2 regions of the Shewanella eurypsychrophilus genome follow, and region 2 is predicted to be linked to the other one. Evidence: predicted binding sites of a transcription regulator. Region 2 holds the regulator's gene; the other holds the start of a gene.
What was found. Region 2 encodes MetJ, which represses methionine synthesis genes. Its sites were predicted from a motif close to TAGACGTCTAGACGTCTA; they were not measured.
Positions count from the first base shown of each region.

Region 1: msrA (peptide-methionine (S)-S-oxide reductase MsrA) is a predicted target of MetJ. The motif match lies at 3,411-3,428, and genes of this name have one in related genera.

Region 1 covers NZ_CP045503.2:2,981,456-2,997,174, reverse strand. Annotated here, with positions in the region: gene FM038_RS12655 (alpha/beta fold hydrolase) at 1-152, opposite strand, end outside; gene seqA (replication initiation negative regulator SeqA) at 462-1,004, shown strand; gene pgm (phosphoglucomutase (alpha-D-glucose-1,6-bisphosphate-dependent)) at 1,108-2,772, shown strand; gene msrA (peptide-methionine (S)-S-oxide reductase MsrA) at 2,843-3,322, opposite strand; gene astE (succinylglutamate desuccinylase) at 3,632-4,681, shown strand; gene FM038_RS12630 (thiamine pyrophosphate-dependent dehydrogenase E1 component subunit alpha) at 4,876-6,054, shown strand; gene FM038_RS12625 (alpha-ketoacid dehydrogenase subunit beta) at 6,058-7,035, shown strand; gene FM038_RS12620 (dihydrolipoyllysine-residue acetyltransferase) at 7,045-8,664, shown strand; gene nadA (quinolinate synthase NadA) at 8,799-9,866, shown strand; gene FM038_RS12610 (methyl-accepting chemotaxis protein) at 10,041-12,038, shown strand; gene FM038_RS12605 (EcsC family protein) at 12,309-13,091, shown strand; tRNA gene FM038_RS12600 (tRNA-Ser) at 13,453-13,543, opposite strand; gene cls (cardiolipin synthase) at 13,870-15,327, opposite strand; gene FM038_RS12590 (endonuclease/exonuclease/phosphatase family protein) at 15,472-15,719, shown strand, end outside.
Region 2 covers NZ_CP045503.2:725,598-741,316, forward strand. Annotated here, with positions in the region: gene FM038_RS02935 (tetrathionate reductase family octaheme c-type cytochrome) at 1-1,396, opposite strand, end outside; gene FM038_RS02940 (DUF3373 domain-containing protein) at 1,440-3,164, opposite strand; gene FM038_RS02945 (c-type cytochrome) at 3,374-3,703, opposite strand; gene norV (anaerobic nitric oxide reductase flavorubredoxin) at 4,263-5,762, shown strand; gene norW (NADH:flavorubredoxin reductase NorW) at 5,759-6,904, shown strand; gene FM038_RS02960 (SDR family oxidoreductase) at 7,275-7,994, opposite strand; gene FM038_RS02965 (LysR family transcriptional regulator) at 8,251-9,156, shown strand; gene FM038_RS02970 (conjugal transfer protein TraF) at 9,402-10,610, shown strand; gene FM038_RS02975 (sulfite exporter TauE/SafE family protein) at 10,896-11,633, opposite strand; gene metJ (met regulon transcriptional regulator MetJ) at 11,732-12,046, opposite strand; gene metB (cystathionine gamma-synthase) at 12,279-13,439, shown strand; gene FM038_RS02990 (bifunctional aspartate kinase/homoserine dehydrogenase II) at 13,462-15,719, shown strand, end outside.

The DNA of each region.
Region 1 (15,719 bases), 2.3 Mb from region 2:
TGGGGGCTGAGTCCATGGTTGGGTACATCCACCCTGATGACTTGATGTTGCAGTTCTAGGCTCTTGCCAAGCGCCTTTAAATTATCTAAATTTCCGAAAAGACCATGAATTAAGATCACTGCAGATCCTTGGCCAGAAGAGATGTAATGCATGGAATGTCCCGTAAACCGTTTTAATATTGTCACTCGTGGCTTAATTGTGCCTGTAAAGGTCATATCTTGACAAGAATACTCAGGTATCAAAGCAATGTTTGCTGGCTTTTTGAGCAAACATCAAAACTTTTGTGCTTCTAAAGCCGATCTAAGCAAATTTTAGCTTATTGCCACTTTATTAGAAGGCTATAGATGACATACACTTGCATTAGATCGTTAATCATCGGGATCTGTCCATTTATGAAGGTTTATATAAATGATTAATGCGAACGGTAAATTAATTAATTTCACTTAAGGAAGATTAAGGTCATGAAATATATCGAGGTCGATGAAGAGCTGTATCGCCATATTGCAGGTAAAACAGAACGAATTGGTGAAAGTGCTTCAGATATCCTACGCCGTTTGCTTGGACTTGATGTTGAATCTGTTAATCACTATGCCCCTGAAACGATCAGTCATCCGAGTATGGAGTCAGTTGAAGCGCCAGCTAAAGCTCAAGACGTTGTAGTCATTAATACTGATTTATCTGAGTGTATTAATAAAGATGAGCTAGCAGGGCAGAAAGGCGCCGTCGGTCGTTTCCTCTTTATCTTAGAAGCGGTTTACCGTGCAGCGCCAGAACAGTTTTCTCAGGTATTGCAGATCCAAGGGCGCGACAGGCTCTATTTTGCGACATCAAAAGACTCTTTGCTTAAAGCAAGCAAGTCTGCAAACCCCAAAGAGATAGGCACAAGTGGTTTCTGGGTCACTACCAACAATAATACCGCTAAGAAAAGGACTATTTTGACGGAAGTCCTACAACAGTACGGTACAGTAGAAGCCCAAATAGAGACAATAACAAACAATTTGTAATCGTCTAGACTAATTGTAATACGATACGACTAAGCTGAAATCATCACTGTATGAGTTCGGCTTTTTTTATCTGTAGACCATTTTTGTATATAAGGAAACGAGTGTGAGTATTCATGAGCGAGCAGGACAGATTGCACACCAAGAGGATTTGGTGAATATTCCCAAGTTGATGAGCCATTACTTTGCCATCAGCCCCGATGTATCTATCAATGAACAGAGAGTGTGCTTTGGCACATCAGGTCATCGTGGAAGCTCGTTAAAAGCCAGTTTCAATCAAGATCATATCTTGGCTATCACCCAAGCTGTGATCGACTATAGAACAAGTGTTGGTATCTGCGGCCCTCTGATTCTGGGTATTGATACACATGCGTTATCTCAAGCGGCATTTGTGAGTGCTATTGAAGTTTTAGTGGCCAATGATATTCACGTTATCATTCATAAAGAAGATGGTTTCACCCCTACACCAGTCGTGTCACACGCCATCATAATGTTGAATCAAGCCCCTAAGGACGGTCATACAGGGCTAGCTGATGGTCTGATTGTTACACCTTCACATAATCCACCTCAGGATGGAGGCATTAAATATAATCCTCCTCATGGTGGACCCGCCGAAGGTGAGATAACAAAATTGATTGAAGATAAAGCGAATGCTTATCTCAAAGACAATCTGCAGGGGGTTAACCGCATTGAGTTTGCCCAGGCAATCGAGTCTTCATTGGTCAATGCTCAAGATTTAATTACTCCCTATGTTGATGACTTAGCATCTGTTGTTGATATGAAAGCCATTGCTGATGCCGGAATTTCAATGGGGGTAGACCCACTAGGAGGCTCTGGTATTCACTATTGGAAACCCATTGCAGAGCGTTATGGACTGGATATCACGCTAGTGAATAACAGTATCGATCCCAGCTTTAGTTTTATGCCTCTTGATAAAGATGGCAAAATTAGAATGGACTGCTCCTCTCCATACGCGATGACGGGTCTATTAAAGCAACAAGATAAATTTGATCTTTGCGTCGGTAATGATCCCGATTACGATCGACATGGGATCGTGTGTCCAGGCTTTGGCTTAATGAATCCTAATCATTTTCTCGCGGTCGCCATTGATTATTTAGTGACTCATAGACCCCAATGGTCAGACAGTTTAATTATTGGCAAGACATTAGTATCGAGTGCGATGATAGATAAAGTCTGCCAGCAACATGGCAAGCAGATGAGCGAAGTGCCGGTAGGTTTTAAATGGTTTGTTGATGGTCTTGCTAATGCCACACTGGCTTTTGGTGGCGAAGAGAGCGCTGGCGCCGCCTTTTTACGCCGTGATGGTACGACTTGGTGTACCGATAAAGACGGATTTATTTTAGCGCTACTTGCTGCTGAAATACTGGCTGTTACAGGTAAGAGTCCGGCTCAAAGATACCAGGAGCTGGTAACTTTACACGGTGAGAGTTTCTATAAGCGTGTTGACAGTCCGGTAGAAGCAGATAAAAAAGCCAGGTTTACCGAGGTGCTTAAGCAAGAAGTGAACTCAGAGACATTAGGAACAGAGGTTCTTGCTGGCGAGGTAATACTTAGCGTGTTGACCAAGGCACCCGGTAATCAGGCTAATATTGGCGGGATAAAAGTTGTCACCAACAATGCTTGGTTTGCCGCTCGACCATCTGGTACTGAAGCACTGTTTAAGATATACGGCGAAAGTTTTATCAGCCAAGAGCATCTTGAGCAAGTGATTAATGAGGCTCAATCGATTATAGATAGGATACTATCCTAAAATGAATAAGTACCTAGTTGCTTAGTTGCTTAGTTGCCTAGGTTTTAGGATCTAGATCCTAGGTACTTCATTAAAAGCTTATGTGGCAGCTAGGTAAATTATTCTTGAGTAAATAATTCTGGTGGTACTCTTCAGCACAATTAAAAACCAGAGCAGGGACTATCTCAGTGACTATCTGTTTTTCTCCCCACTTACCACTGTTAGCGAGGTGTAATTTAGCGTGTTCTGCAATGAGCTGTTGTTGTTCATTATGAAAAAAAACTGCACTTCTATATTGATTGCCTATATCGTCACCTTGACGATTTAAGGTCGTTGGATTGTGGTTCTGCCAAAATATATCCAATAAGGCATCAAAAGATACTCGCGTTTCATCATATTCAACCTGCACCACTTCTGCATGGCCAGTTTCACCAGCTTTAACCTCTTGGTAACTCTTGAGTGCATCATTGCCACCCATATAGCCGCAACGAGTTTGCTTGACACCTGAGATCTGATTAAAAAAATATTCCACACCCCAAAAACAGCCTGCGCCAAATGTTGCTATTGCCATAGTTACCTCATTATTACTACTAAATTACTATCAAAACGAATTTTATAATCTTGTCTATTACCAGATGCATTGTTACTAGATATCCGTCTGGATGGCTAGACGTCTTCATTGTGAGCTTTCTGAAAATAATATGCAACAGAGAAAGTTAAAAAGCGTAAAGATATTATTTGATGAGCTGATAAATAGCTGACGTGTAGGTTAAGTGGTACTATTCTGGTTAATAGATTTTCGTAAAAAATTAAAGGATCTTACTCAGATACGCACCAGAAAGAGTGCCATTAGGTAATAAGAATAATTAAGGAGAATTTTGTGCTACAAGCGCTAATCAAGTCACAAGACTTTTTGAAGTTTACATTAGACAACCCACAGTATTTTGAAGAGGGTGGTACTTTCTCTATTGGTGAACATACGCAAGTCGAAGTATGGGATACAGGTGTGATTGTGTTCGAACCAAGGAGCATTGCTGCTGGTTCGAGTGAGCATAAGGATATCGTTCTCTCTTGTGCTGTACACGGTAATGAAACCGCGCCGATAGAACTTTGTAATGCCTTGATCAAAGAACTCTTACAAGAAAAGATCATTGCAAAACAAAGAGTATTATTCTTATTTGGTAATCCGCCAGCCATCATTAATGGTACCCGCTTTATCGAGGAAAACCTTAATCGTCTATTTAACGGTGCCCACTCGGCTGGCGAAGGGTTAACCAATCCAGAACGGATCCGCGCTAAGAAATTAGAGCAATATGTTGATACGTTTTTCAGCACTAAAAGTAAGCCTATGCAGCGGATCCATTATGATCTTCATACGGCTATTCGTGCCTCTAAACATGAAAAGTTCGCGATCTACCCATACCGGCCTGGGCGTCAGTACAGTGCTGAGCAGATCATGTTTCTGGAAGCTTGCGGCATAGACACAGTGTTATTTCATCATGAACCCACCACGACGTTCAGTTATTACTCTTCAAAGAATTATCAAGCCGATGCATTTACCATCGAGTTGGGTAAAGTCTTACCCTTCGGCAAAAATGATATGACTCGATTTATTGCCTTGAAAGAGATGCTAAATCGTTTAATTACCGATGCACCACTAGGTTTGAATAAATTTGATGAGACTCAAGTTAACCTTTATCAGGTATGCCGTGCGATCAATAAAGGCTTCGATGATTTTGAATTTACCTTTGCCAATGATGTTGAGAACTTCACCGCATTCCCGAGAGGTTACATTTTAGCAAAAGAGGGAGGCATGGATATCAAGGTTGAGCACGATGTCGAGGCTATTGTTTTCCCTAATGCCAAAGTCCCCGTAGGACAAAGAACCGTTTTATGTTTAAAACCTGCCAGCACTGATAACATCGCCTAGTTGGCGTGTTTTCCAAGCGGGTTGTAAAGCTAAACATACGCATTAAGCAATCGTTAGTTTTTGATAAGCCGTTTAGAACGGTTGCTTGCACGTTTACGTTAACGTAATGTCCTTCCCGCGTATTACAACAAATGCTGATCGGCTCGACAGAGAGATCAACACAGAATAAAGCACTCAGCTGATAAGAGAATAGTATGAGCAACGCAACAAGCGATAATGACACTGTCCACCGCGTCAGTTTTTTAAATAAGGGATCGGTTAACATCCCCATCCTTAGAGTATTGCAAGCAGACGGTACCGTATACGAAGAAGCAGTACTGCCAGCCATTGATGAAGCACTCGCTCATCGAATTTACGATACTTGTGTTTTCACCCGTGTGCTAGATGAGCGCATGCTTGGGGCACAAAGACAGGGCCGGATCAGTTTTTACATGACCTGCACCGGTGAAGAAGCATCAATCATAGGCAGTACCGCTTCATTAGACGATGAAGATGTTATCTTAGCTCAGTATCGTGAACATGCAGCCATTCGCTATCGTGGTTTCACTACTGAACAGTTTATGAATCAATTATTCAGTAATGAAGAGGATTTGGGTAAAGGCCGACAGATGCCGATCCATTACGGCAGTGCTGAGCTTAATTACCAAACCATTTCATCACCGCTAGCGACACAAATTCCCCAGGCAACAGGTGTCGGTTACAGTTTTAAGATGCAAGGTAAGCGCAATATCGCCATCTGTTATTTCGGTGAAGGTGCTGCATCTGAAGGAGATTTCCATGCAGGCTTAAATATGGCTGCTGTGCTGAATTCACCGACTATATTTTTCTGTCGCAACAATGGCTACGCTATTTCTACTCCGACGACTGAGCAGTTTGCCGGTAACGGTATCGCCAGTCGTGGTCCCGGTTATGGCATGCACACTATTCGTGTTGATGGAAACGACATGCTTGCGGTCCTTGCTGCAACTCAACAGGCTCGCGCTTACGCCGTTGAAAATAATAAGCCGGTACTCATCGAAGCAATGACATATCGCCTCGGTGCACACTCATCTTCCGATGACCCATCGGGTTATCGCTCAAAAGATGAAGAAGCTAAATGGCAGCAGCATGATCCAGTCAAACGTTTCAAGCTTTGGATGATCAACAAAGGTTGGTTAACTGAAAAGCAAGATATTGAAATGTACGATAAATATCGTAAAGAAGTGCTAAAAGAGCTTAAGCTTGCCGAAAAGCGTCCACTGTGTATGCTCGACACCTTAATTGAAGATGTGTATGACACGCCTACACCTCGTTTAAAGCAACAGTTAAAGTCGTTAAAAAAACACATCAAGAAATACCCAGATTCCTATCCAAATAGCAAAGGGAGACTCTAAGCCGTGGCTAAGATTAATATGTTACAAGCCATCAACGACGCCCTGAGTACTGCGCTGGAAACAGATGACAAGTCAGTGCTATTTGGTGAAGATGTGGGGCATTTCGGTGGTGTATTTCGTGCGACGTCCGGTTTACTGGAAAAGTTTGGTAATGAACGCTGTTTCAATACGCCTCTTACCGAACAGGGGATTGCAGGGTTCGCTAATGGCTTAGCCTCTAATGGCATGACTGCTATTGCTGAAATCCAATTTGCCGATTACATTTTTCCTGCAATCGATCAGATCATCAACGAAACGGCAAAATTCAGATATCGCAGTGGTAATGAGTTTAACGTCGGTGGTGTCACGTTTAGAACGCCTTATGGCGGTGGGATAGCAGGGGGGCATTATCACTCTCAGTCCCCAGAGGCTTATTTTACCCAAACAGCCGGTCTAAAGGTCGTTGTGCCCCGTAATGCATATCAAGCAAAGGGACTGTTACTTGCTTCGATTCGTGACAATAACCCCGTCATTTTCTTTGAACCAAAACGCTTGTATCGTGCCAATGTCGGTGAAGTCCCTGATGAAGACTATGAGATTGAGTTGGGTAAAGCTGAAGTGGTAACAGAAGGGACTGATATCACTTTACTTGCCTGGGGTGCTCAGATGGAGATCATCGAAAATGCTGCTGATATGGCGGCGAAGAAAGGCATCTCATGTGAAGTCATTGACTTAAGAACGCTTGCACCTTGGGATATGGATACCGTAGCGGCTTCGGTGAAAAAAACCGGTCGCTTATTGATAAACCATGAAGCACCATTCACAGGTGGTTTTGCAGGTGAAATTGCAGCAACGATACAAGAGGAGTGTTTCCTTCATCTTGAATCTCCAATTTCCCGAGTTTGTGGACTCGATACACCATACCCTTTAATCCATGAGAAAGAATATATGCCTGACGCGCTGAAGACATTCGAAGCGATTAAAGCATCGGTTAACTTTTAGGAGTCAGGCATGATTAAAGAATTTATTCTTCCCGATATCGGGGAAGGGGTTGTAGAGTGTGAGCTCGTTGAATGGCTGGTGAGTGAAGGCGATATAGTGACTGAAGATCAGCCCATTGCCGATGTGATGACAGATAAGGCGTTGGTCCAAATACCAGCACCCCATGGCGGTGTCATCAAAAAACTTCACTATGCGAAGGGCGAGATAGCCAAAGTGCATGCTCCTTTATATTCGGTTGATATCAATGGTTCATCACAGTTAGATGCAAGTGATGATATTGAAATTGATGATTCAGTAGCAAGTGAGCATGATTTCAATGAAAAAAATTCAATGCAAAAAAATGCTGATATAGGCATCACAACAGCAGTGAGCCATCTGCAAGTCGAGGAGTTTTTACTTCCCGATATTGGTGAGGGTATTGTCGAGTGTGAGCTGGTTGAATGGCTCGTTAATGAAGGTGATATTGTCATTGAAGATCAACCTATCGCAGACGTGATGACCGATAAAGCTCTGGTACAAATCCCGGCTATTAAGGCGGGTAAGATAGTCAAACTACATTATCGTAAGGGGCAGTTGGCGAAAGTTCATCAGCCATTGTTTGCGGTTGAAGTTGAGTCCGAAGAGGTGGAACAAACTCAATCAACTAAAGTAGATATAGCATCTTTGAGTTCAAGTGATAGCGCAACAAGTGAACCTGTCGCTCAAGGTAAAGCACTTGCTAGCCCAGCTGTAAGACGCATGGCAAGAGCACTAGATATCGATATTGCCGCAGTGAAAGGCTCTGGTAAAAATGGTCGTGTATATAAAGACGATATCGAGCTTCATCAGTCGGGCAAAGTCTCTAATGTTAAACTTGTCAGTTCAGCAAGTGATGTCAGCCAAGTCAGTAAGCCTGTTGTAGCGCAAGAAGCGACAGCACAGAGCCAAGATAGAGTCGAACCCATTCGTGGCGTGCAGGCTGTGATGGCCAAAATGATGACTGACTCAGTGTCGACCATTCCTCATTTTACCTATTGTGAAGAGATTGACCTCACTGAGCTTGTGTTGCTACGCGAAAGCATGAAGAAGAAGTACTCAAGTGATGAGCTTAAGCTTACCATGATGCCATTCTTTATGAAGTCACTCTCATTAGCGATTAAACAATTCCCAGTGATCAATAGCCGAGTGAATGCCGATTGTACCGAGTTGACCTACCTTTCAAGTCACAACATAGGTATGGCTGTCGATTCTAAAGTGGGTTTGCTGGTACCTAATGTTAAAGATGTGCAGGATAAGTCGATACTCGAGATAGCCAGAGAGATCACGCGTCTCACAACTGCTGCTCGAAGCGGTCGTGTGAGTCCAAATGATCTAAAACAAGGCAGTGTCTCTATTTCGAATATCGGTGCGCTCGGTGGGACCGTGGCTACCCCAATCATCAATAAGCCTGAAGTGGCTATTGTAGCATTAGGCAAGTTGCAAACCTTACCCAGGTTCAATACTGATGGTGAAGTCGAAGCCAGAAAAATCATGCAGGTAAGTTGGTCAGGCGATCACCGTGTTATTGATGGCGGCACAATCGCACGCTTCTGTAATCTATGGAAACTGTATCTTGAGCAACCTCAAGAGATGTTACTTGCAATGCAATAACCTTAATTTACCCTTCGGTTTGATTAAAAGAGCGCATTTGCGCTCTTTTTTACGAGCTACTGCTCATTTTTAGTTAATTTTTCAATCATATTTACGTATAATCTCGCTAATAAGAAATCCGCCTTGGTTTAAAGATGAGTCAGTCAGCCCCACAAATTGCAGATATTCAGTATCCTTTTCCACCTAAACCGCTTCCATTATCCGAGATCGAAAAAGGCAAATACAAGGCCCGTATTAAGCTGCTTTTAATCGAAAAAAATGCAGTGCTAGTGGCTCATTATTATACCGATCCTGAGATCCAAGCGTTAGCAGAAGAAACGGGTGGCTGCGTTTCAGACTCCTTAGAAATGGCTAGGTTTGGGCGTGATCATCCGGCGAAAACCTTGATTGTTGCGGGTGTTAAATTTATGGGGGAAACCTCAAAAATACTTAGCCCGGAAAAAACTGTACTCATGCCGACGTTAGAGGCAACTTGCTCTCTGGATATCGGTTGCCCCATCGATACCTTCAGTGATTTCTGTGATGCTCATCCAGACCATACCGTGGTTGTATATGCCAATACCTCCGCTGCCGTTAAAGCACGTGCTGATTGGGTGGTTACATCGAGTATTGCACTGGAGATCGTTGAGCATCTCGATAGTGAAGGAAAAAAAATCATCTGGGGTCCAGATCGCCACTTAGGCAGCTATATCGCTAAGCAAACGGGTGCTGAAATGCTGATGTGGCAAGGTGATTGTATTGTTCACGACGAATTTAAAGCGAAAGCTTTACGCGAATTAAAACTGTTACACCCTAATGCTGCTGTCTTGGTTCACCCCGAATCACCAGCCAGTGTTGTTGAACTCGCCGATGCAGTCGGCTCTACTAGCCAGCTGATCAAATCTGCGCAGCAGATGGAAAATGACACATTTATCGTGGCGACTGATAGAGGCATCTTCTATAAGATGCAACAAGCTGCGCCAGATAAATTATTAATTGAAGCACCAACGGGTGGCAACGGAGCAACCTGTAAAAGTTGTGCACATTGTCCTTGGATGGCGATGAATGGACTGCAAGCTATCGAGTCATCATTAATGGCTATCGACACCAGCGAGCATGAAATCTTTGTTGATGACGATTTACGTGAAGGTGCGCTGATCCCACTCAACCGTATGCTTAATTTTGCTGCTGAACTCAATATGAAAGTCAAAGGTAACGCGTAAGCGCTTCACTTAAAAGAAATGATACAAACTTTGACCTAAGTCACGCCTTATTTGATGTAGAATAAGAAAGCTCTCAATTTGAGGGCTTTTTGTCATTTTATGGTTCAGTAAGTTATAGGGACTAACTACACTCTAGCCATAATATTCTAATTAGATCGTTTAAGGATATCGCTTATGAAAATTCGATGGATCGAAAATCTTACAATAAAAAATAAACTGCTTATTGTTATCTTACCGCCCATTTTGGGTTGCATTATTTTTGGCCTTTCCATTGTGTATAACCAGTTTCAACTTAGCCAAAGTTTAGCTAAAGTCGAAGTGTTGAGTGAATTGGCAGGTGTGAACAGTGCACTTGTTCATGAGTTGCAAAAAGAGCGCGGAATGAGCGCAGGCTTTCTTAGTGCACAAGGACAAGCGTTTATAAGTCAGCTGCCAGCTCAAAGAAGTCTTACCGATAAACAGATCCGGACATTCAAATCTTTTATCTCTACTCACGATTTACCCTCAGTGTTTACTTATCAATTATCCGAGGTTAATAACGGACTCTCACGCCTAAATTCAATAAGAAATAGCGTAGACAAGTTATCAATTACAATTGCTGACGAAGTAAAGTTTTATAGCAAACTTAATAGGGAGCTATTGAGCATTGTCGATCAAACTGCGCACGAGGGAGGCAGTCAGACGATCGCAATACAAGCTGCATCGTTTAGTGCATTTCTACAAATGAAAGAGCGAGCAGGTTTAGAGCGTGCGGTATTGAGTTCAATGTTTGGACAACAAGATATCAACTCACAGAGATTCGTTAAATTTGTGACACTCGTATCAGAGCAAAATAGCTATCAAGAGCGGTTTATTGCCTTAGCGGATGATGAAGTGAAGCAAGATTATCAAGGTTTGCAAAATTCAAAACCCGTCACCGATGTCAATGTGCTGCGACAGGTGGTTTTCGATCAAAATGCGCAATCTATACAAATGCAGAGTGCAGAAAATTGGTTTTCTCAGTCAACTAAGCGTATTGAATTACTGAGTCAATTTGAACAATCTCTAGCCAAATCTTTAATGGGGCAAACACAAAAGCAATTATCAGCCTCTAACCGCTTAATGTATAGCATAGTGCTGCTGATGTTAGTGTCGGGCGTTTTCGTTTTTGGCGTGTCGATTTTGGTCGGCAGATATATGCATCGAACTCTGCATCATATGCATACCACAGTCACTAAGGCACAAACCAACTTTGACTTAAGTCTACGAGTACAGACACATACCAGCGATGAGTTAGGCCAGCTTGGCACGGCATTTAACCTGATGATGATAGACTTTGAGCATGTCATTTTAAAGGTCAGAGACAATACCACCAGTCTATTACTGGCATCAGAGAAAATGGATACATGTGCCACCTTAATGCAGAAAGATGTTGCCATAGGGCACAGCGAGTCAGAGCAAGTTGCATCGGCAATGACCGAAATGAGTGCCACAGTTCAGGAGATTGCTCATAACGCAGTAAGTGCCTCAGAAGCGTCAACTGCTGCTAATATTGAAGCGAAAGCTGGCAGCATTGAAGTCAGTAAAACGGGAGCGAGTATTAAATTACTGGCGGTAGAAATTGATGACGCTGCTAAAGCGATTCATGAGCTTGATAGTGATATTCAATCCATTGTTAGCGTACTTGGTGTGATTAGTGGTATTGCAGAGCAAACTAACCTATTAGCCCTTAATGCGGCTATCGAAGCTGCCAGAGCCGGTGAGATGGGGAGAGGTTTTGCTGTGGTAGCCGATGAAGTAAGAAGCTTAGCCCAAAGAGCACAAACCTCCACCGAAGATATTCGCAGCATGACTGAGCGTTTAGAAAATGGTGCTTCGATTGCAGTAAAGGCCATGGAGAAAGGTAAAGCTCAAGCAGAGTTAAGCGTCAAAGAGTCACAAAAAGCCGGTGAAGAGCTGGATAGAATCGTATCTGAGGTCGGTGTTATCGATAGCATGAATGAGCAAATTGCCGCAGCGACTCATGAGCAATCGACAGTATCAGAAGAAGTGAATCGTAATGCACTTAATATCAGTGAAACTTATCGCAATACTCAAGCTGTCGCTGATGAGTTGAGTGAGCTAAACGAAGCATTACTTAACGATGCTAATAACATGGCGCAAGAAGTGAGTAAATTTAAGCTAAGTAGCTAAGTAGCTAAGTAGCGATCAAAGATCACTCTGTCTCTGCGAGACACAATATACCTCTTAATCAGAAATCAGGTTAAGAGGTATATCCTGCAAAAATTAACGCTAGCCCCACTCTTATCATTATTACTTCTACTTAAGTTAAATTTTTGGTCTTACAAAGTCCCCCTTGATGAAATAACAATTATCACTAGTATAGATTTAGGTTTATAGTCTCAAATACCAGTTTGACTCCTTAACAGCGGCTCTACCTTTACAGTCTTGAGAGTAATGATTATGCAAATTTCTAGTGAGCATCTAACAGAGCTCAAACATGCGAAACATCTGCTAGAAAATCCGGGCCTAGCGGCAAAAATGACTGATTTTGTGGGTACGCCAATCGAGATGCTAATCGACAGGTTGCCCGCTAAATGGAATGAAAAAATTAGCCAAGTGACTCAATCAGCGCTTAACTCTGCCACGCAAGCTGCGCTGTATACAATGAAAAATACCCCTGGCGAAGACGCTTCAAATAAATGGCATAAATTGGGTGTCGCCCTAAGTGGTGGCGTTGGCGGTTTCTTTGGGCTCGCAGCGCTCACAGTAGAGCTCCCGGTTTCGACCACACTTATGCTGCGCTCTATCGCAGACATTGCACGTTCAGAAGGGGAGTCGATTGATTGCCCTGAGACTCAAATGGCTTGTCTGCAAGTGTTTGCTCTTGGGGGAAGTAGCAAGGAGGATGATGGAACAGATTCTGGCTATTTTGCAGTACGGTCCATGCTTGCTAAAGCGACGGCTGAAGCAGCAGAACACCTGGCTAAGCATGGATTAGCACAAAAAGCCGCTCCGGTGCTGGTGCGCTTCATGGCTATTATTGCAGAGCGTTTTGGCATTCAAATTACTCAAAAAGCCGCCGCTCAGGCTGTACCTGCTATCGGTGCGATTGGCGGAGCGACTATCAATACTCTGTTTATTGATCATTTCCAAGATATGGCCAGAGGCCACTTTATCGTGCGTAAGCTTGAAACTAAATACAGTGCAGAATTTATCCGCCAGCAATATGATCAGTTAGTCTAATACCAATCGGTATAAAGATATGGGCATTCAACGAGAGGTGAGTTGCGTTACGCTTGAGGTGTTTTATCGAGTGACGACTTGCTGGAAACGAAAAAGCCCCAACATTTCTGTTGGGGCTTCGTCTTAATTTGGCGGTGAGTTAGGGGTTCGAACCCTACATTGATACGCTGTAAACCCATGATTCAAAAAATATATATTTATAAACGAAAAAGCCCCAACATTTCTGTTGGGGCTTCATCTTAATTTGGCGGTGAGTTAGGGCTTCGAACCCTACATTGATACGCTATAAACCCATGACTCAAAAAATATATATTTCTAAACGAAAAAGCCCCAACATTTCTGCTGGGGCTTCATCTAAATATGGCGGTGAGTTAGGGGTTCGAACCCTAGATGGGCTATAAACCCATACACACTTTCCAGGCGTGCGCCTTCAGCCACTCAGCCAACTCACCAATTTTCGTTATGTTTAAAGTGTTTAACGCCACCAATATCGTCAAAAGATTCACTAAGCTGGCTTAATTGCTTTCTCCTTTAACGGAGCCGTACTTTACGCAAAAGATGGATAATGGTCAAGTGATAAAGGTGTCATTTCAAGTGTTTGCACATTAGATATACAATTCGATTGTTAATCACATTATTACTGGCGATATGACATGTTCAATATCTACGAACAAATCCAGAGTCTTGGTGGTTGCTTAAACAGCTTCCTATGTTCAAGGCCCTGGATTTTGAGGAGCTGAAATAGTGATTACTATTCCATTTTTAAATTTTGGCTGATTTATAGCAATGGACTAAATAGATAGAAGAACTGTTCTGTTATTCGATTATATACTGGTCTTTTATGCCATTGTTGAGCATCTATTAATGAAGAGTTTGCGATATATTCCTGCTGTAAACTAGTTAGCTCCTGTGTGAACTTGAGATCATCCACTGCGAGGGTGAGTTCGAAGTTCAACCATAAACTGCGCATGTCCAAGTTGACGGTACCAATCAAGCTAAACGCTTCATCAATGACCACAGATTTAGTATGCAGTAAACCACCTTTGAACCTGTGGATTTTAACACCAGCTTCTAATAGCTCACTAAAAAATGAGCGACTGGCCCATTCAACCATTAATGAGTCATTCTTATCTGGAATGATGATATTTACACATATCCCTCTGTGTGCTGCTGCAATAAGTGCAACTTGTAGATTTTCACTGGGTACAAAGTAGGGCGTTGTGATCACTATTTTATGCTTTGCTTGATAAAGGCTTTGCAATAAAACTTCGTGAATGATCTCTTCAGGCATTCCCGGTCCAGATGGTATCACTTGTACGAGATCTAGTTTCTCATCAATAGAGTGGGGTTTACAGATTGGTGGTTTAGGCAGAAATCGTTGATTTGTTTCTACCTCCCAATCCCAAGATTGAATCGCGTTGAGTAAGGGGACGCTGCTTCCCTGTATCCTCACCATGACATCAATCCACTCACCCACTCCTGAATTGGTCTTAAAGCAGCTCGGATCGACCAGGTTCATAGAACCTGTATATGCGGTCATGTTGTCGATAATAACGATCTTCCTGTGCATTCTAAGATCCATACGTCTGAACAGTACCCTTAACGGAGAGACTTTCAAGGCTCTCGCAAGTTCAACACCCGCACTTTGCATTCTTTTTGGCCACTGGCTTCTAAAAAATTGATAGCTACCAGCCGAATCTAGCAATAACCTGACTTCTATACCACGTTGCGCAGCATTGATTAGTGCGTTGGCAACCTCATCAGCCATACCTCCTGGGTGCCAGATATAAAATTCTAGGTAGATAGATTCAGATGCGCTGTCAATATCTTTGATGATAGAGGTGAGGATCTCCTGCGGGGATGACTTTAGCATCAAGCTATTATCAGCAAGTGAGGGGATACCTAAGTGATTTTCACAAAGTTTCCCCACAGTTTGAGCATACTCACTGAGCATGGTGGGCTGATACTGTCTAAGAGTGAACAGATGTGAGAACCAGTCAGCGTAGGGTTGGTACATCTCTTTGGCGCGAAGGGCTCGAGTGCGGCCGATATTTTGCTCGCCAAATAGTAGGTATGCAACAATACCCACAACAGGAATAACGTAAATGACCATCACCCAGGCAAATGAAACACCGATCGAGCGTCTCCTGATCACGACCCTTACGGTGATCCCTATGATGATCACCCAGTAAAGAAGTACACTAAGCAGTGTGATGAGTTGGTAAACTTGGTCCATGTTTCCTTGCCTATTGATGTTATATGTCCCAAAGCAATGATATCTCAGCGATTGGGTGACTGTGTATATTGCATCAAGAGCCAATTTAAATCAGTTTATTTCATCAATTTTCTCTGTTCTAACACCAGTTTTTAGGGAGTCGTAATGGCTTTTAATCACCGCCGTATCATCTATCTGCTATGTGTATTTATTGCTCTGTTAATCCTATCATTAGCCTTATGGGCAAATAACGATCCTAAGGTGACGACAGATATCGATAAAGGTACGTTCCTATTTCAGTGTGAAGAGCATAGAACCAACGGCGCATTAGACGATAACGGCCAATTGGACGTATCTGTGTGGAATATTTACAAGCAACAGCGTGAAGGGTGGGATACGCTGTTATCCAGTTT
Region 2 (15,719 bases):
CATGGCGTATTCCTTGCTTATTGATCATTGGGTCGCCCTCATAACCCAGTGCTTGCCAGTTCATGCGAGTGCCTTTCTTATGACAGTCGTTACACTTAAGGGCTTCCTCTTTTGGAGAGACCATGTGGTTGATACGCCACCACATCTCTGTTGCTGCAAAACCATATTCGCCACTGTACTCAAGGCCTTTTTTGACCATAGTTTCATTGGCCTGCATACCGAGTTTAGCGGCAAGGTCCCAATCAAATTCGCTCCAGTACCCCCCCTCACCAAATGTTTTGGCTGTGATGAAGATGTCGTGCTTCTTATCGTAGATCTGCTTACCCTTGTGTACCTTGAAGGGGTAGATCTTGGCCTTGGGATCCTTAATGTCACCCAATGGATAGGTCAGTTTAGTGACTTGGCTGGGATCCATCTTATCGCCCGCCATATAGGCATCGGCGCTGCCGTTGAACCAGGCATAAGTAGGTTCAACCATCTTGCCCCACACGAAGTTGCCCTTTTTCTTCTGGAAGGTTTTTTTACCGTACTTATCTTTAAGTTCGGGTCTGTCTTCTCCGGCGCTTGACCAGTCCCAGCTTAGCTTTGTCGGCTCATTTTTAGCAAAGAATGGAATATGACAAGTTTGGCAGGCAAGTGTTGCCGTGTGCGTGTTGATACGCTTGCTTTTATGGGGAGTATTTTCATGACAATTCTCACAGCCGATATGATCGAGGCCACCTGGTGAGACGCCCATGGCATTACCTGTGATCTGGTGCTGCTCAGTCGTGTGACAAGCCTGGCATTGGAAGTCATTACCGTCGGTATCCATATGTACATCTGTGGCTTTGTCGGGATAAGACATGGATGAGTCAAGATCGCCATGCTTCACCGCATCGCCACCACCACCATAGAAATGACAGCTACCACAGTTATCACGCACCGGAGCCCCCACGTTTTGTGCGACTCGCTCCAGGTTGACTTTAGCCAGAGGCTCTCCGGCGCCAACGGGATCTTTAACGTAAGTCCCTGTGGTGTCGTGACAAACCAGACAATCGACCTTAGTCATATCGGTAAAGTCGAAGTTATTGTCTTTCCAGCCATAGCCCGCATGACAACTGGTACATCTAGGCTCGTTACCTGAGATAGAAGTACAGAAGTTATTGATACTATTTTTCTTACCACGTTTGACCGTACGGCCCGGCAGTTTTTGTTCCAGCTCCCAGGTCCAATGTGACGACTTCATAAAGTCTATAGCATGATCTTCATGACATTCTATGCATTGCTGGGTCACTTGAGTCCCTTCGGTGAAGGGGCCCTCGATATAGTCTTTATGTTGATTCGCTGCGCTGGCTGAGCCACTGAATAAAGACAGGGCTGCCAACGCTAGGGCGAAGGGGATTAGAGTAAGTTTCATATTTTTTCTCCCACCCCGGCCGAAGCCGAGGGGCTGAGCTGGACTAGAAGTTAACGGTCAAAGATGCATTGAGATCAAATGCGGTATCGACAACAGGGAGCATGGAGTAAGCGCTGCCTGCGATAACCTCATCAATCTCTTGTGGTGCGCCGACGGGGGTGCCACTGCCTGTATACTCGAAATCGTAATAGAGGCCAGCGAGTTTGATGAACATGCGCGGGTTGATATCGAACATATAGTAAGCCTCACCCACATGTCCTCGAGTCGCTAACTTGCTACCGATAGGATCGTCTTGTGCCTGAGTGAAGGGGGTCCAATACTTAGAGCCATAGTTATACTCGAGACCGAACTTACCGTAAGGTGCAGGAATTTGAATACCTGCATAGAAACCGTAGCCATCTTTTGCACCGCTATCGTCGGCCGCGCTTGGCATCATGATAATTTCGCTAGCATCGGCATTGAGCTGAGCTTCAAACACGGCATCACTGAGCATGCCGCCGAACATACCTGCATTACCGTTTCCATCGGCGCGAGTCCATCCGCCAGAGACAAACCATTTCACATCGTTATCTTCTTCGCGAGTGAAGCCAATTCCACCGAGATAGATATCGCCAATGACACCACTGGGTTGTACCCGAGTCTGGAAGTTAAAGTTGCTGAATTTCTGCATATCTTGGTACATGGTTGGGGCAAAGATACTGGCAAGTTGTGTCGGGAATGCCATGGTGCCTTTGAAGCCATCGTTGACATCTTTGGCGCCGAACAGGGTAAATTGGAGGAAGTTTTTGCCATCATTAATCGCATCGATGTTGAAGCCACCGAGATGGGTGTCCTTAGTGACAATATCACCGAACATCTCGCCGTTACCGAATTGGGACTCGAAGCCTTGACCATAACAGAAGCGAACGACCTGGCCTTCTACACCTGTGATGTCACTCAAGTGATAGCCCGTGGTTAGACCATCGAAGTTAAAATTCACTAAGTGTCCCGAAGGTGTGCCACCGCGCTTCTCATTTTCACGATACTGGGTTGGTGGACCATAGGTTGAAGGTCGGCGTCCGATAGAGAGATAGAGTGGTGAGCCATTGATATTCTTCCAGTCGAAATAGGCACGTTCTACCCGTAAAAAGTCACCGCTTGGATTACCGCTGTTACTGCCATCCATGGTGAATGAACGCCAGGAGTCAAATACCTGCACACCAGTTGAGTCGCCCCAGTTTTTGTACATGCTCAGACGCCCCGAAAAACTGACGTTATCCCATACTTTGGCTTTCAGGTTCAGCCTGAGTCTGGTGGTGTAGAAGATATCGTTATCGATATCGTTATCGATATCTTGAGTTGTCTTCTGTGCTAAGACATAAGGCATGATCCCTTGTAGTTGACCACTCTGAAATGCTGCCGCTAGATTCGGATCGGCTGCCATCATCTTACCCAAGGGTGAAGTCGGGTCGTTTGGCATACCAAATGTGCCCGACATCGCCTTAGCGCCGAAGTCGCTGAAATTCACCTTTATCGCTGGGTTCCAGGTGACATTTTGATAATGGAGTGAGTGTGCTTTGGTGCGAAAATCCCCCGTGATAAGAATTCTGTCGAGTGCCGAGTGACGTTCATTGTTATCGACACGATCATTGATATCGTCGAGTTCAGTGGTGATATCTTCGAGCTGTTTTTTCAGCTCGGCAATCTTTTGGTTGTCAGTATCACCGGCATAAACCGATCCTGATAGTGCCAGTGCATTTGCAACGAGTAGTGATATTAAGGTTCTCATAACATCTCCTTGGGAGTGCTCGATCGAATTTTAGTGCTTGTCGAGTCGCTCATGAGCTAGGGCCTTAATTAAGCTTCAGACCTTATCTCTATTGATTAAAATCTGACTAACTGTTAACAAATTCAGGCTGATGGGAGGCCTGGGGAGTTCCCCCATATTTTTAAATTTGTCTTGATTAGTCTTTGATTAGTGCTTAATGGTTAACTCTATTAACCGCAGGTTTGTGGTTGGTCCGAGTCGGCCGCATGGTCGTAAAGGAACTGTTGAATATCTTTTAGATCCTTGTTAGACAGCGCATTGAAGGCTTCCTGATCGCCTTTATGTTTCAGACGCTTAAAGTAGCGATCCCACTGGCTCATGGTCTTACTCATTGGAGTGAGTTCTCCAGCTGTGTCACCTTGGCTGTGACAAGATTTACACTCTTTCTTGTACAGGTGCTTCCCCTTCTTAGGATTGCCCCCATCTGCTGCGTATACCTGAGCACTAAATGAGAATGCGAGTAGGATACATGCGCCTATTTTTATTGTCGGTTTCATCATCTTTTCCTTAGTCATCGGAGTACGTGACTTAACTTACTGTTAGCAGAACCGTTCTGCCTTGTTACGTAACTTATCAAAATGGAGTAGATGTTAACTTGATGTTGATCACTATTCATTATAAAAATCTAATTGATAAAAATATCATGAATAAAAATCTAATGAATGGTATTTGTGGGTTATTCCATTGAATTAGATGATATTTATTTTTATTGGTTTTATTTTCACGATTTAATTTAAATATTGATAAGTCAAAAATGAGATTTGAATCACTATTTTTATATCACTTAAGTAATAGTCGATATGTGGAGGTTGTTAAGGTTTTAACGGCTAGTGTAATTTCATCTGTGGCTTTGTCGTTTTGACATCGCTAGTCAAATTGAATCTAGATGTCTTTATGACACCACCATGTCATAAGGACATTTATTTTAATTGTCCTTATGACATTAATTCCCGGTGGGTAAAATGTAAAACACTTTAAATATAGTGAGTTATAACTTTGGCCCGGCTTGTGCAATAGGCTATTCAAGTTTAATAATTTAAGCATATTTGAGGTTTTACCATGGCTATTAAGGTCAAGAACAATATTCAATGGGTCGGTCAACGTGATTGGGAAGTACGAGATTTTCATGGTACTGAATATAAGACGGAAAAGGGTACCAGCTATAACAGCTATCTGATCCGAGAAGAGAAAACGGTACTGATCGATACCGTCGATCACAAGTTCTGTCATGAATTTGTGCAAAATTTGGAGCTGGAGATCGATCTGAAACAGATCGATTATATTGTCATTAATCACGCCGAAGAAGATCACGCTGGCGCCTTGGCGGCACTGTTGGCAAAAATCCCAGGCACACCTATTTACTGCACCGAAAATGCCATCGACTCTATTACTGGGCATCATCATCACCCTGAGTGGAATTTCAATATCGTTAAAACTGGCGATAGCTTGGATCTGGGCAACGGTAAGCAATTGATCTTCATCGAGACCCCAATGCTACATTGGCCCGACAGCATGATGACCTATATGACTGAGGATGCCGTGCTGTTCAGTAACGACGCCTTCGGTCAGCATTACTGTGACGAGCGCCTATTTAACGATGAGGTCGATCAGACTGAACTGATGGATCAATGTCTACGCTATTACGCCAATATCCTCACCCCATTCAGTCCCTTGGTGACCGCGAAGATCCAAGAAGTACTTAGTTTCAACTTGCCTGTCGATATGATTGCTACCGCTCACGGCGTAGTGTGGCGTGAAGATGCAACACAGATTATTCATAAATATCTAGAATGGGCCGATGAATATCAGGAAGACAGGATCACAATTTTTTATGATTCTATGTCTAACAATACTCGCATGATGGCAGATGCCATAGCGCAAGGGATCTATGATGTCGATCCCCAAGTTGCGGTGAAAATTTTTAACGTTTCCCGTCACGATAAGAACGAGATCTTGACCGGCCTATTTAGATCTAAGGGGGTACTTGTTGGCTCATCGACCATGAACAATGTGATGATGCCTAAGGTGGCCGGCATGCTGGAGGAGATCACGGGTCTACGTTTTAAGAATAAGAAGGCTGGCGCCTTCGGCAGTTTCGGTTGGAACGGTGGTGCAGTTGACCGTATCCACACTCGTCTGACCGATGCCGGTTTTGAAACAGTGCTTGGGTTGAAGACTAAATGGAAGCCAGATGGCAAGGCGCTGTTGGCATGTCGTGAGCATGGTAAAGAGGTCGCGCGCCAATGGGCTTTACATCCCCTTCAAGCACTCGATACCAAACAAAATACACCGGCAGTCAATGATCCTGTGATACCAGCCAAGCAGCCAGCAGAAACAGCCAGCCAAGCCGAAGTGGCTAGCGTCAGTACTACGGATTTTGCAGGGCAGAGCCTGGTATGTACTGTGTGTCAGTGGGTCTACGATCCTGCATTGGGAGAGCCTAACCAAGATGTCGCCCCAGGCACTGAGTGGCAAGATGTGCCGGACTATTTTCTTTGTCCTGACTGTAGTTTAGGAAAGGCTGTTTTTGAACCGCTTGCTAAAGAGGCCGCAGCATGAGTCTGCCTATAGTGATTATAGGCAGTGGTTTTGCCGCTTATCAGTTAGTGAAGACGCTACGCCGGCAAGATACACAACAGGCGATCACTGTGATCACCGCCAGCTGTGGCGATGATTATGCGAAACCCGATCTGAGCCATGTGTTCACTAAAGGGCAGTCGGCTAATGATCTGATTAAGATGAGCGCCGATGAGTTTGCCAAGACCTATGACATCACTCTGTTGCGTCGTAGCCGGGTAGAGAGTATAGATGCGAGGCAAAAAACGCTGCGCTGTAATGGTGAGTCGATTGCTTATCAGCAACTGATCTTGGCTACAGGTGCTAAGGCCCTAGTGCCCCCTTTTCAGGGGGACGCGATGGGGCGAATTATTACCCTCAATGGCTTGGAGGATTATGCGGCCTCTGAGGTCGAGCTGAAGAAGGCTCAATCTGTGTTGGTGATAGGCGCTGGCCTGATTGGTACCGAGATCGCAATGGATTTGGCCAGTGCGGATAAGCGAGTGATATTAACCGACAGGGCAGAGGCACTATTACCGAGTCTGTTACCCGATTTTGTCTCTGCGCAACTTTATCAGTCTCTGGGCAATCAAGGGGTGTCGATAGAACTGGGCACCCAAGTTGAAAGTCTGCGACAGGCAGAAGAATCTATCGCCATCAGTCTTGAAAACGGTCATGACTATCGAGTGGATGCTGTGGTGTGCGCTGTGGGACTGCGGCCGAATATTCGTTTAGCGGCAGAAGCTGGACTGAAAACTAATCGTGGTATCGTGGTGGATCGTCAATTGCGCACTTCAGATCCTCATATTTTTGCGCTGGGGGATTGCGCCGAAATTGACGGCAATGTGCTGGCTTTTCTGCAGCCGATACTGATGAGTGCTAATGCGCTGGCAAAAACCTTACTCGGTCAGGCCAGTAATGTGGCGCTACCGCCTATGATGGTTAAGGTTAAGACTCCGCGTCTCCCCATGCAGTTAAGTGGTAATACCGCCAATGCCGATGCAAATTGGCAAGTGAGCGCAAGCAGGGAGGGAATGACGGCCAAAGCCTTCGATGAAGAGCAGCAGCTGATTGGTTTTGTGGTTACCGGCAGTCATATGAAGCAAGGGTTTTCCCTGTTGCGTGAGCTTCCGCCAACATTTTAATCAATACCAATCAGTATAAAGATGTGACCGCTCAGCGAGAGTTTAGCGCTTAAGAGGCAAGGCAACGAGTGAAGAGCATAGTTATTCTACGTTTAAGCTCGTTAACACAGCATCAGATGCGCTAAAACTCGCCTTTCAGGAGTGTTTTTGGCTGCCTACTTCTTCGTTGAATAGATTCACAAGGGAACACCATTCCATCACCTATTCACCTTGAATTAGTTTGCCAAAAATAACTCTGAGTAGCTCACTTTCTTATACTGATTGGTATAAACTCAGTTTTATGCCCAAGAAAAACCCCGGTATCAGAGATGACACTGGGGTTTTTAAATAAATATAGAGTCTGTTCAGGCTCTTTGTTTACTATGACTTTCTACGGCTGTTGACGTGTTGGCGCTAATACGATTTCACGTACACAAACATTCTGTGGCTGCTCGAAAGCAAATACAGCAGCATCAGCAACGGCTGTAGGTTCAATCACGCCACCCATAAACTCTTTCCACTCTTGGTAGCCCGCTTTAATCTCTTCATTCGTCGTATGGCTAAGCAGTGCCGTTTCAACCGCACCCGGTGCGATAGTCACCATACGTACATCGTCCATTGCCACTTCTTCACGGATATTTTCCGTTAAGGCATGAACGGCAAACTTAGTTGCACAATAAGCGGCATGGTTAGGGAAGGTTTTACGACCCGCAACAGAACTGATGTTAATGATGGTACCGGTTTTACGGGCTTTCATGCCAGCAAGAACAGCGTGAATACCGTTAAGTACACCCATGACGTTAACGTTTAGCATCTGGCTCCACTCTGCTGGATCTTGCACATCGGCAGCGCCGAGTAACATAAGACCAGCGTTATTGATTAGGCCGCCAACGGGTCCGAATTTTTCTTCAGCTGTCGCAATCGCTGCTTTCATTGCTGTTGCATCAGTCACATCAACACTAATACACAGTGCATTTTCAAGCTTCAATGCTTGCATTGGCTCAACACGACGAGCGAGTAAAAGTAGTGGGTGGCCTTTAGCGCTAAATGCTTGTGCCATTGCTGCACCGATACCAGAAGATGCGCCTGTAATTACGATAAGTTGTTTCATCTGTTTATGCCTTGTAACTGAGTAATAAGGGGGATCGGCGAATGTTTAAGCCGTTCATTTAAGTTGCATGCATTATAGAAGTAGAATCATTGTTGATATATGCCTTAAAAAGAACATGATTATTTCCAGGTGACTACAAATAAAGTAATCTAAGCTAAGCCAGTATTGAGTACGGGTCCTTTATCGAAATCTAGTCAGCAATTGATGAAAGACCAATTAATACTAATGATCGAAATGACTGTGATGAGAGCTGAGCATGGGTAAAAGTGATATAAATCTAGCGGATATTAAGGCGTTTAGCGTGATTGCTGAGCTGGGAAGTTTTACTCGGGCGGCAGAGAAGCTGGATTGCTCACGATCTCACCTTTCGAAGCAGCTGACGAATTTAGAAGCTTGCCTTGGGGTAACGCTGATCACCAGAACGACGCGGGCTCAGCGTCTGACCGAGCAGGGCTCAGCATTTTTTAATCGCTGTAGAGCTGCTTTAGACAGCATTGATCAGGCAGTGGAGATCGCTGTTGATAATGCTCAGAGACTACAGGGAAGCATCAAGATTAACTGTGTCGGTGGCTATCTTGGTGAAGAGGTGGTGGCGAGCTTAATTAATGATTTTATTTTAAAATATCCCGGGATCTCGGTGGAGTTAGATTTTAGCAGTCAGCGGGTCGATCTGCTGGTGGATCAGTTCGATCTGGTTTTCAGGATGGGTGAATTAGAAGATTCTGGGCTGGTGGCTCGTAAGCTGATGGACATTACCAATTTGACGTTAGCATCGCCTCAATATCTAGAAGCTAGAGGAGTGCCTGAAGATCCTAAATCGCTCAAGGCTCATCAATGCATTACCGGCTCAGTCAATAACTGGTCATTTTTCCATATCGACAACAAAGATCGCAAGCTAGATGTGCATATCAATGGTGCTTTTCGCTGTCGTAATGGCAGAGCAATGAAGCATAGCGCAATAGTGGGCAATGGTATCGTTAGGCTACCTAAGGTCTATTGTGCTGAGGAGATAAACAAGGGGCAATTGGTGTCAGTTTTCGATGATTGGCAAATAGCCGATACTCCCTTCTATCTTCTCTACCATAAAGATAAATACCAGCCTGCGTTATTAAGGGAGTTTGTCAGTTTTACTGCCGAGCATTTTAGGGATTACGTGTATTAGCATTTAATCAATAACAGATAAATATCAGCTGTTTAAAAAAGATCAAAATAAATACCCAATAGTGTTGGTTTTTTGAGCGTTTATCGTACACAATTCTGAATGTTGGACTATCTTTAAATTCGACTGTTTATTACATCTCTCTACATTCTTTAATGAACTTATTTCAGAGCGCTAGGCTGAATTTTATTGAGTAAAAGAGAAGGAGTAAACATCAGAAAATAAAAATAAAGATAAGGGCTGAATGGATGAAAATGCTCAAACTCGCACTCTGCTGTGCACTCTTACTTTCTTCGATACTCATTTCGTTGACGGCTATCGCGGGTCAGCAATATTATGAGGCTCGAAGCGATGCTATGGGCGGTGCTGGTGTGGCCTCTTCAAATCGTGAAGGTGCAGCATTTATCAATCCAGCTCTACTTGCTCTCCAAGCGCCTAAGTTCAATAATTTTGCCATGTTACTCCCCGTTGTAGGTGCCGATGGCGCCGATAGCGATCAGATGATCGATAAGTTTGATTCACTGCAAGACTCCTATGATGCTTTAGATGCTGCGATTAATGCGAGTGATGCTGTAGCAGTCGATCTCCATAGAGATGATCTCGTTAACGATCTGGGATCCTTAAAAGATAACAATGCCTATGTCAGTGCTGGCCTGGGCTTTTCAATCGTGCTGCCTACTCATAGAATGCCGATGGCAGTGTTTTATAAAAGCTATATTGATGCCATTGGAGTCGCTGCAATCGCTGAGTCTGATATCGATAGTCTTAATGCATTAGATCCCAATAATCCACCCGTACTCGCTGATTTAGATTCACAAGGAGCTGTGGTTGCCGGTGGGGTGTCGGATCTTGGTGTGGCGTTAAGTTTTCCACTATCTATCGTCAATATGCCTATTGCTATCGGTGTATCGCCTAAGTTTCAACGCATAGATACTTATAACTACGTGGTGAGTGCCAATAACTTTGATTCTAGTGATTTCGATGACTCGCAGTATCGCAATGACGATACGACATTTAATGTCGATGTGGGCATTGCGATGGAGCCGCTATCTGGCTTAACGGTCGGTTTGTCTGGACGCAACCTTATCAAGCAAAATGTTGAAACCATAGAGAGCCAGGGCCGAAAATATACCTACCAAGTTGAGCCTCTTTTTACTGCTGGTGTGGCTTATGACTGGGATAGTCTTACGCTAACTTCGGATATAGATCTTAATGATCATAAACGCTTTAAAGAGTTTAGTGGTACTCAGTATTGGCGTGTAGGAGGAGAGTTGAAGGCGACAGATTGGTTTGCACTGCGTCTAGGTTACCGCCATGACATGAAAGATAATACCGCTAACATCTACTCATTAGGCACTGGCTTTGAATTCGGGCGAGTATTTTATCTCGACTTAACTGGCATGCTAGGTAGCGACGATGCCATCGGCGGGGTTTTACAAACGTCATATCATTTTTAAGAGCAGTTTCGAGGGCGCGACTGCGTCGCTGCGAGGCCGCTTCGCTATGAGTTCGTAAACTCACTTCGAGAGCGGGAACAAGTTCCCTTCGAGTTCGCCAACAAGTTGGCTGCGAGCAAAGAGTAGCAGCCTTTGGCCTGTCTTTTCTCGCAGCAGCTTTGCTGCGTCCTCGCAGGGCGAAGCCCGCACTCGAAGGCCACAGGCCGTCCTCGCAGTGACGAAGTCACGTCCTCGCAGCAGCTTTGCTGCGTCCTCGTAGGGCGAAGCCCGAACTCGTACCTTCTCTTAGCCTAATTCCATTATCGACTTTGCCGCCAATACCGTCGCACAGATTGAACATAATATGAGTGTTGCTTTGCGAGTCCTATCTTTATCAATTCGTCCAACCAGTCTTCCTGCTACTAAGTAACCTAAAATTACAGAGGGTAGCAGCATTAGCGATAGCCAGAGGTGCTTAATACTCAGTAAGCCAGTGATTGCCAGAATAGCTAGAGCTATCATGGAGCTGAAGATAAAGAAAGCCGATAAGGCGGCTCTAAACTGACGGGCATCTTTTCCTGAAAGGAGAATTGCCAGTGGTGGGCCACCGATAGCGGCGATATTGCCAAATACACCAGATATTATGCCTGCGCCAAATAGGCTCTTACGATTCACGGCTATGTTGAGCTTCAGCAAACTCAATATGACTGCCGTGGCAACAATACCCGATATAGCCAGCCCAAGAATGGCTTGTGGTGCATATATCAATAACCCTGCACCGATAAACCCTCCAGGTATTCGCCCAAGTAACGCATATTGCAAGCCATTAAACTCAAGGGCGCCTCGCTCTCGAAATAGGGTCAACAAGGAGATAGAGAAACCCATCATGATAACGGGGGCAGGCACCAATTCAGGATCGACAATATACAGTAGGGGAGAGGCGACGATGGCTAAACCGAAACCGATAAGGCTCTGTGTCAACGCGCCGCAGAAGATGATAAGGGAGGCTAGCGCTAGTGTCGTCGGATCTATCATTGCAAACACGGCGATTTCTCTCAATATTGGGCGATGTCTTGCTAAAACAACTAAGGATCGCATGGCGATCCTTAGTATATGACTGGTAAAGCGTTAAGTGAGTAGGGTTACTCTACATCTTCCCATTCGATACCCATCTGATCCATCAAGCGCTTCACTTCGGCTGGAATGGTATCTGGTTTATCTTTAGATAGATCATCATCGTTAGGCAGAGGTTGGCCTGTGTAAGCATGCAAAAATGCCTCACATAACAGCTCGCTGTTAGTGGCGTGACGCAGGTTATTGACCTGACGGCGGGTGCGTTCGTCGGTAAGAACCTTAAGTACCTTCAAGGGAATAGACACAGTAATTTTCTTTACTTGTTCATTCTTCTTGCCGTGTTCAGCATATGGGCTGATGTAATCGCCATTCCACTCAGTCATTGACTCACCTGTAAATTCAAAATTCGGGGCAGATTTTAACCCTTTAAATTGTGCAGTCAAATTATTGCCTCTTATTTATGACAATTGCAAATAGATTTCTACAAGTTTGGACGTCTAAACGGCTATAACTGGTTGACGCTGGCCTTTCGCTTAGGTACATTTAGACGTCCAGACATCTCTTTCCACTTTTTGTGGTCAGTATGGTGTTCAGTAAATAGTTTAGGAGTAGTAGATGACCGAACGTAAGTTAGCCACAATTGCAGTGCGCCAAGGGATTGAGTCCGATACCCAACATGGTGCCGTGGTGCCCCCTATCTATTTATCTACTAACTACTCCTTCGATGGGCATAAGAATCCCAGAGACTTTGATTACAGCCGCTCAGGTAATCCTACCCGTTCGATTTTAGGTGATGCGATTGCCGGACTCGAAAAAGGGGCGACAGGGGTTGTGACTTGCACAGGTATGGCAGCAATCACATTGGTGACCAGCTTGCTTGGCCCTGATGATCTGCTCGTGGTACCCCATGATTGTTATGGTGGTAGCTACCGTCTGTTTACCAACTTAGCCAAAAAAGGGGCCTTTAAGCTAGCCGTTGTCGATCAGACTGACAATAAAGCGCTTAATGCTGCGATAGCGCAAAAACCTAAGATGGTCTGGCTGGAAACGCCCTCTAACCCTCTGCTAAGAGTGGTTGATATCGAAGAGATCGCTAAAGCCTGTAAGGCCGTCGATGCGTTAGTTGTGGTAGATAATACCTTCCTGTCACCTATTCTGCAGCAGCCCTTGCTACTGGGCGCCGATATTGTTATTCACTCCACCACTAAATACATCAATGGTCACAGCGATGTGGTTGGTGGCGCCGTAGTAGCCAAAGATGCAGAACTCGGCGAGTTGCTTCACTGGTGGTCAAATACCTTAGGGCTGACGGGGTCGGCGTTTGATAGCTATCTGACCCTTCGCGGTATTCGCACCTTAGCGGTGCGTATTCGTGAGCATCAAGCCAATGCTCAGCGTGTTTTAGCTGTGTTAACTAACAGCAATGCGGTCGATAAGGTGTATTATCCAGGTCTTGCCGATCACCCTGGCCATGAGATTGCCGCTAAGCAGCAAAGAGGCTTCGGTGCCATGATCAGCTTCGAGCTTAAAGGTGGAGAAGATGAGCTGGTAGCATTTCTTGACAAATTATCTGTGTTTTCTGTCGCAGAAAGTTTAGGTGGGGTAGAGAGTTTAGTCGCGGTTCCTGCGACAATGACTCACAGAGCTATGGAGCCAGAGGCTCGAGCAGAAGCTGGGGTTAAAGAGACCCTAATCCGTCTTTCAGTGGGTATCGAAGATGCCGACGATTTAGTTGCCGATATTGAAGCTGGACTTGCCGCAGCGGCAAGTTGTTAATTTCGGTAGATAGGAGTTAAAGATGGCGCGTTGTCATTTGCATAAATTTGGTGGTTCTAGCTTAGCGGATGCAGATTGCTACCGCCGTGTTGCTCATATCCTTCTCACTCACGGCAATAGCGATGATCTCGTCGTTGTATCGGCTGCGGGTAAGAGCACTAATTTTCTTTATAAGCTACTAGAACTCAAAGACACTAAGCAGTTGTGGCAAGAAGAGCTACAAGTGCTGATTAGCTTTCAACAGAATCTGATCGAACAGTTGCTCTCTAATGAGCAAGCAAGAAGCTTAAGGGAACGCTTATCTATTGATAAATATCAATTAATTAGTTTGTTCTCATTAGATATTCTTAATGAATATAAACGCAGTGAAGTGGTGAGCTTCGGCGAGCGTTGGTCTGCGCGTTTACTCGCGGCCTTATTGAGAGAGTCTGGTGTTGCGGCGTCGGATATTGATGCAAGAAGCTTATTGATTGCCGATGAAGGTGCCGTTCCTCAAATCAGGCTCGATGAATCCCGCGAACGCGTACAGGCATCAGTTGCGAATCACCCTAATGAGCGTTTGATTATCACAGGCTTTATCTGTGCAAACAGGCACGGTGAGACCTTGCTATTGGGTCGTAACGGCTCAGATTACAGTGCAACCTTGATTGCCAGCTTAGCCGATATTGAACGTGTGACTATCTGGACCGATGTTGAAGGTGTCTTTAATGCCGATCCGAACAAGATTAACGATGCTAAGCTGCTTAAGAGTCTCTCTTTAGATGAGGCTAACCGTTTAGCACACTTAGGCTCACCAGTACTGCATAACCGCTCACTACAGCCATTATTTGATACCCAAGTGAGTCTGGCAGTACGTTCAAGCTATGCATCTCACACTGACTTTACGCTCATCGCGCCTAAGAGTTCTCAAGCTAGCGCGCCAGTGGTGACAAACCTTCCGAGTGTGTCGCTATTTACCTTCAGAATTGCCAGTGATATTGCAAATCTAGCAGACTTGCTCGAAGAGGCGGGTCTGTTGCCGCTTGCTCATTGGAAGCTGGCACATAATTGCGTCGAACTTGCCTTTACTCACGAGAATCAGAAACAGGTTCAAGCAATTTTAGAAACCGAAGCGCTGGGGATCTCAGACTTAAGTCAGAGAGATGATTTAGGCTTAGTGGCGTTAGTGAGCGCCGATGCAGGGCTTTATCGACGCGGCTTTGCCCGATTGTTAAGTCGTGATGCCAGACCGCTATTTAAAGATGGCTTAAGTTTGGTGACCTTAGTACCAACATCGCAAGTCAATTTACTCACTCAGAAGGTGCATCGTCGCTGCGCTGGACCGCGTAAGCGCATCGGTGTGTTGTTATTGGGTATTGGTAATATTGGTGAGGCCTGGATCGATCTGTTTAGCCGAGCTTGCGTCGCGTTAAATAAAGAGTTAGAAGCCAGCGTTGAGCTAGTAGGGCTACTTAGCTCTAAGAAGGCTTTGTTAAAAGAAGAAGGTATCGAGCTAGATTCTTGGAAAGAGGTATTTGAGCAACAGGCTACACCTTGGTTATATGATCATATGTTTGAGCAGTTACAAGCGCTCGATTGTGATGAGATCATCGCCTTAGATATCAGTGCCAGTGCCGATTTGACTCTGCAATACCCTGAGTTTTTCTCTCGTGGGATCCATGTGGTTAGTGCGAACAAGCTAGCGGGATCTGGTCCTTTGGCTTTTTATCGTGAACTTAAACAGCAACTGGGTAATCGCAGACTGTTCTGGCGCTATAATGCGAGTTGTGGGGCAGGTTTACCTGTGCAGCACGCGCTTAATGACCTACATAACAGCGGTGACACCATTGAGGCTGTTGGCGGGATCTTCTCGGGAACCTTATGCTGGTTGTTTGAGAAATATGACGCTAAAAAACCTTTCTCTGAACTGGTGTTAGAAGCCAAGGGCTTAGGGATCACTGAGCCAGATCCTCGTGATGATCTTTCCGGTCGTGATATGCAGCGTAAGTTGCTTATTCTGGCTCGCGAGATAGGTCATGAGATAGAGCTTGAAGATATCGAGCTTAACTCATTAGTGCCTGCGGACTTAGCCGATATTCCATTAGATCAGTTCTTAAGCCGGATCTCAGAACTTGATGGACAGATGCTGCAACAGTTTCAAGCCGCAGCAGAGCAAAACAAGGTATTGAGATATGTCGCTGGGCTTGATGTTGTCGATGGGCAACTAAAAGCCGCTGTCGGTATCGAGTGGGTCGATTGTGAGCATGCCTATGCCAATCTGACCCCAGGCGATAATGTGTT